2 linked regions of the Pseudoxanthobacter soli DSM 19599 genome follow. The protein of the gene in region 1 interacts with the protein of each later gene in a pairwise test. Links are inferred from orthologs where the notes say so. Each region holds a gene or a part of one and is shown on either strand. Other genes may lie near its edges.

Region 1 (2,962 bases):
CGGCTTCGAGGGCATCGAGCACCGCGGCCACCTGGCCGCGGCAGCGCTCGATCCAAACCTGCGACGTCGTCTCGTGCAGCACGCGCTCGTAGATCAGCGCCACGGCCTTGTCCGAAAGCCCGGTCGAAAGCGACACGATCTTCAGGGCTTTCCGACGTTCCGGCCCGGAGGGGGCAATCATCGCCGCTTCGGGACCGACGCGCTCGTCGAGATAGTCGGCGATGGCCGCGCTTTCGATCAGCACCTCGCCGTCGTCGAGCACGAGCGTCGGGACCCGCCGCAACGGGTTGTAGCGCGCGAGTTCGTCCGCGTTGCGGAACACCGAGAGCGGGCTGTGATCGTAGGCGATCCCGTAGAGTTCGAGCGTGATGCCGATGCGGCGGACGAACGGGGAATCGAACTGGCCGATCAGGAGCATGTCGCAAGACTTTCTTGAAGCGCAGGAGGTGCGGCGGCGGAGAGCCGGCACACCGGATCAGATATCGAGATCGTGGGCGAACTGGGCGTGTTCCTGGATGAAACGGAACCGCGCCTCGGCGCTCGTGCCCATCAGGCGCTCGACCGCGGCAACGGTTTCGGCAGGATTCTCGGCGTCGACCTCGACCCGGAGCAGCGTACGGGTCTTCGGATCCATCGTCGTCTCGCGCAACTGATGCGGCAGCATCTCGCCGAGACCCTTGAACCGGCCGATGTCGACCTTGCCGCGCTTGTCGAACACGTTGGCGATCATGTGCTCGCGCTCGGCATCGTCGCGGGCATAGAGGGTCCGGGCGCCCTGGGTGAGCCGGTAGAGCGGCGGAGCCGCCAGGAACAGATGCCCGTTGCGGATCAGTTCCGGCATCTCGCGATAGAAGAACGTGACGAGCAGCGAGGCGATGTGGGCGCCGTCCACGTCGGCGTCCGTCATCAGGATCACGCGCTCATAGCGGAGGTCCGTCTCGCGATAGGCCGAGCGGGTGCCGCAGCCGAGCGCGGTGATAAGATCGGAAAGCTGCTGGTTGGCGCCGAGCTTGTCGCGACCGGCGCTGGCGACGTTGAGGATCTTGCCGCGCAGCGGCAGGATCGCCTGGTTGGAGCGGTTGCGCGCCTGCTTGGCCGAGCCGCCGGCCGAGTCGCCCTCGACGATGAAGATCTCGGTGCCGCTGGCGGCGTTTGTCGTGCAGTCTGCGAGCTTGCCCGGCAGTCGCAGGCGGCGCGTCGGCGAACGGCGGGCGACTTCCTTCTCCTGGCGGCGGCGGATGCGGTCCTCGGCCTTGTCGGCGATCCGGTCGATCAACGCCGTGGCACGCTGCGGGTCGGCCACCAGCCAGTGCTCGAACGCGTCGCGCACCGCGCCCTCCACGATGCGGGCGGCATCGACGGTTGCCAGTTTCTCCTTGGTCTGGCCGACGAATTCCGGCTCGCGGATGAAGACGGCGAGCAGGGCGCCGATGGAGGTGCCGACGTCCTCCGTGGTGATGTTGGCGGCGCGCTTGTTCTGCGTGCGTTCGGCGTGGGTCTTGATGCCCTTGATCAGGGCGGTGCGCAGCCCCTGCTCATGGGTGCCGCCGTCGACGGTCGGGATGGTGTTGCAATAGGACTGGACGAAGCCGTCGTCCTCGACGAACGCAACGGCCCATTCCACCGCACCGTGGCCGCCGGAGCGGCCGGTGCGGCCTGCGAACGTGGTGTCGACCACCCGGTCGATCCCGGTCAGGCGATCGCCGAGATAGTCGGCGAGACCGCCGGGAAAGCGGAAGGTCGCCTCCGTCGGGACAGGATGGGCCGGTTCGATGCGGTCCAGGGCACACCGCCAGCGGATCTCGACGCCCGCGAACAGATAGGCCTTGGAGCGGGCCATCGCGAACAGCCGCGACGGCTGGAAGTGCGCATCGGCGCCGAAGATCTCCGGGTCGGGCAGGAATCGCACCGTGGTGCCGCGCCGGTTCATCACTTCCCCGGCCTCGACGAGCGGGCCGACGGCCTTGCCGCGGGAAAAGCTCTGGCGATAGAGACGCCGCCCGCGTGCCACCTCGACATCGAGGCGCACCGACAGCGCGTTGACCACCGAGACGCCGACGCCATGCAGGCCGCCGGAGGTTTCATAGACCTTGGAATCGAACTTTCCGCCGGCATGAAGCGTGGTCATGATGACCTCGAGCGCCGAGCGGTCGGGAAAGCGCGGATGCGGATCGACGGGAATGCCGCGCCCGTTGTCGGTAACGGCAAGGGAGCCGTCAGAACCGACCTCAACCTCGATCCAGGTGGCGTGGCCGGCGACGGCCTCGTCCATGGAGTTGTCGATCACTTCGGCGAAGAGGTGATGCAGCGCCTTGGAGTCGGTGCCGCCGATATACATGCCCGGCCGGCGCCGCACCGGCTCCAGTCCTTCGAGGACCTCGATGTCCGCTGCGGTGTAGCCGGCCTCTCCGGCCGCCTGGCGCTGGCGAGCCGCCTCCGCGCCGGCGGCGCGGCGTTCGGCGCGCCGGGCCGGAGCAGGTTCGGCCTCGGCGGCCCGCGGTGCCGGAGTGGGCGCCGGTGCGGCGAAGAGATCCTCGTCGTTCATGGTCGTTTCGAAAGTCCCAATCGTTGATGCAGGCGCCCCGCAGGCGACATTGGCGTATGCGCCGGAATACCGACGGCGCTGGAATTTCCTGCGCCCCAACTCATCCGCACCCGAATCGCGGGAAGTGCGAATCGGGCATGGGACCGCCGGTTCAGTTTGCCATGGCCGCAGGGGCGAGCGCGAGCCTCGTTCCCGACCTGTTCCGCCGCGGGGCAGTCCGAAAGGCGGATTCGAGCCTTCTCGCCTTATAGGCCGGAAGCGCCCTCTCGCGAAGCGACTCGTTGTCGGCGTGTGCCCGGCGGGGGCGGGGCGCGGCGGAGCGGGCTGCGGAACGGGATGCGGGAAGCGGCGGAATCGCCCCGGCACGTCTGCGGGCTGTGGTGCCGCGGCAACAGTCTGCGGAGACCCTGCATCGCC
Region 2 (3,047 bases), on another replicon or contig:
AGCCAGAGCGCGGTCTTTGCGGGCAGAACCGTGGTCTGGGTGAAACTGACATCGCCGCCACGTCCGCCGTTGGCGCCGTTCTGGTATTGCAGGTCGTAGTCCTTCTCTGAATCGAGAGAGGTCTTCGATCCGTCGCCGCCTCGGCCACCGACGGAACCGAGCACAACAACGCCACTGGGAGACGCGATCGCACCCCAGAGCTTGTCGTAACCGAGGCTCCTCCACGTCGTTCCGATTAAATCCTGCGTACTCCAGCCTGTATTATTGCTGTTGTAGATGTTCTCATACTTGATACTGCGGCCTGGACTTCCATCAAGCGGATAAGCTTTGACGGTGGACTTCGTTTCTCCAAGAACCCAGATCGCAAACCAGGACGGAGCTTCAACATCGCCATCGCGGCCGCTCGGGCTGGGCGTGTTGTCCCGGATAACGTATCCCCTTTCTCCGGCGACAGCCTGGACGCCGGTACCCGCAAGAACGGCCAGAAGGCTCGACCCGCCGAGCAGCATGGCGGCGCCCCCACGCCGCATGCGGGACCGGCGCGTGATACGGCCGGCCTCGTTTTCCGAACGCGCTGCCCCGCCGCCCGCGCGCGGCGACCACTCACTCTTTACGAACATTCTGACCCCCGCATTGCCGGACCTGCACGCCCCCGCGCGCCCGGCATCAAAGTTCCAGCCTCTGCTCTACAGGACAGGGCTGGCCAGCGACAATGAAATAAAATGAAAGAATCAGTCGTAAAAGATTAAAACTGCGACACGTCGAATAAAGACATGCCTCCAGGACTCACGAGACAGAGGTCATTTCCATCGGTCGCGAGCCATTCGAACATTGAGCGAAACTTCACGTCCGCGGAGCGCGCTATAATGCACGAATACACCCCTGGCGAGTATCACAGGACTCCGAGCCACCGGTAGAATGGCGACGGCGTAGCGGCCGGTTCCTGGAAACGAGCCTGGGATCGCCGCAAAGGCGAGCCGATGTGGCCGGCTCGGCGGGGCTACCAGCGCAGGCCGGGGGTTTCCACCGGCGCGGTCCACAGTTCGACCTGCGCGTCGTCCAGAAGGGCCAGTGTGATCGACATCCCTGCCATGTCGAGCGATGTCACGAAGGTTCCCGTCAGCGACCGCTCCGGCATGATGCCGTTTTCCTCGAAGAACCGGTGCGCGATGCCCTGCGCGAGATAGAGTTCGATCGGCGGCGTGCCGCCGAAGCCGTTGACGAGAAGCAGCGGCCGCCCTCGGACGCCGAGCGCCATTTCCGCCCGGATTTCCGCCAGAATGCGCTCGCCCAGCACGCGCACGATCTCGTCGGCGCTGGTGAAACGTGCCCGCTGCAGCCCCGGCTCGCCGTGGATGCCGATCCCGATCTCCATCTCGTCCGGACCGAGGGAGAAGGTTTCGCGCGGATTGTTGGGAACCGTCACGCCCCGGAGCGCCACGCCCATCGAGCGGATGCGGCGGTTGAGGTTTTCACCGAGCGCCCTCAGATCGGCGAGGCCGGCGCCCCGCTCGGCAGCGGCGCCGATGAGCTTCTCGACGATCATGGTTCCCGCCATGCCCCGCCGGCCACGGCTGCGCACCCCGGCCCCGGTCGCGGCATCGTCCTCGACGACGACCATCTCGATGGCGTGACGGCCGGAGGCCATCTCGGCCGCCATCTCGAAGTTCATGACGTCGCCGTCGAAGTTCTTCACGATCAGCAGACAGCCGGCGCCGGTATCGGTCTCGTCCATGGCGGCGACGATCTGGTCCGGCGTGGGCGAGGTGAAGACGTGGCCGGTGCAGGCGGCATCGAGCATTCCGCGCCCGACGAAGCCGGAGTGCATCGGCTCGTGGCCGGCTCCGCCTCCGGCGATCAGCGCCACCTTGCCCGGCGTCAGATGGCGCCGCCGCACGAATTTGCGATCGCTGCCGAAGGCCACCAGCGCCTCGTGCGCCCGCACGAGCCCGGCGAGGCTTTCGGCCACGAAGCTTTCGGGCGCATTCATGATCCGCTTCATCTCACCGGATTCCGGACGGATGAGAAGAAGCAGCGGCATGGCGATGATGTCGGGGCGGACACGTCACTCCTCTCCGTTCACCAGGGCGGCCATTTTCTGCACCAGTTCGGCGATGGCGTCGTCAAACCGGCGGTTTTTCTTGTCGTCACCGAAATCCGGCGCCATCAGCGTCAGCGGACGCAGTTTCTCCCCGCCGCCCGCATCCGGCAACCGTCCGGGATGGGCCGACTGATAGACCACCAGAAAGCGCTCCTGCTCGGCCGGGCTGAAATGGCAGACGCGGAAGATGGTCGGCAGGTGGCGGGCGGGCAGGGGGGTGTCGTAGGCCGGGCTCGTCACCTGGGTGACGAAGCTGCGGTGCTTGCCGAGCGCCGTCGCGAGCCTCTGGCGGGTGCCGGACGGGCGGTTGTCGAGGATGTCGGCCAAAAGCGTCTTGTACGCGATCACCGCTTCGTCGATAGGTTCCCGCGCCATGCACTAGCCTTTCGTGCGCGCCGATGCGCGGTTTACGAGCGCCGATGCGCCGCTCAGGCCGTGCAAATGAGCGCGCATTGCCGCCAGCCGACCGCGCACGACCGAGACTTCCCGGAAGCCGATCCCGATCAGGCGGGCGAGGCCGTCCGGATCGCCGGCGAGGTCGCCGCAGACCGACACCGGCTTGCCGAGCGCATCGGCATCGGCGCGGATCCGGTCCAAGAGGCGGAACAGCGCGATCCCGGAGCGCGCGTTCAGGTGGGCCACCGCCGGGTCGTCCCGCGACGCCGCCGACAGATACTGCATCAGGTCGTTGGTCCCAACCGAAAAGAAGGCCGCCCGGTCGAACAGGTCCAGCGTCAGTGCGACCGCCGGCACCTCGACCATGATGCCGAGCGGCGGGCGGCGGAAGGCGGTGCCGGCCCGGGCGAGACGGGCCGCCTCATCGTCGAACAGCCCTTCCATCGCCGCGACCTCCTCCGGCAGCGTGACCATGGGAAGGAGCACGCGGACGTCGCCGAGCGCGGCGGCGCGCAGCAGCGCCCGCGCCTGCGTCCGGGCGAGTTCGGGG

The links. Proteins that work in one complex are often made in the same cells at the same time.
Region 2: the proteins of parE (region 1) and BUF17_RS15730 interact in binary tests that used the Escherichia coli proteins (3 or more experiments, as listed by UniProt). The link is inferred for Pseudoxanthobacter soli DSM 19599 from one-to-one orthologs.

What each region holds. Positions count from the first base shown.
Region 1 is NZ_FRXO01000001.1:355,248-358,209, forward strand. What follows is about bases 11-2,901. They hold parE (DNA topoisomerase IV subunit B), read right to left. Parts: upstream 2,546-2,901; coding sequence 476-2,545; downstream 11-475. Other genes in these bases: BUF17_RS01525 (glutathione S-transferase family protein), read right to left, coding at 11-418. Also shown: more of BUF17_RS01525, read right to left, coding at 1-10. UniProt on the Escherichia coli protein: Topoisomerase IV is essential for chromosome segregation; it is the principal protein responsible for decatenating newly replicated chromosomes. It relaxes supercoiled DNA.
Region 2 is NZ_FRXO01000006.1:211,339-214,385, forward strand. The notes cover bases 2-2,977. They hold BUF17_RS15730 (dihydroxyacetone kinase subunit DhaK), read right to left. Parts: upstream 2,003-2,977; coding sequence 1,001-2,002; downstream 2-1,000. Other genes in these bases: BUF17_RS15725 (autotransporter outer membrane beta-barrel domain-containing protein), read right to left, coding at 2-164; BUF17_RS15735 (hypothetical protein), read right to left, coding at 2,066-2,476; BUF17_RS15740 (putative PEP-binding protein), read right to left, coding at 2,480-2,977. Outside these bases: more of BUF17_RS15725, read right to left, coding at 1-1; more of BUF17_RS15740, read right to left, coding at 2,978-3,047. UniProt on the Escherichia coli protein: Dihydroxyacetone binding subunit of the dihydroxyacetone kinase, which is responsible for the phosphoenolpyruvate (PEP)-dependent phosphorylation of dihydroxyacetone via a phosphoryl group transfer from DhaL-ATP.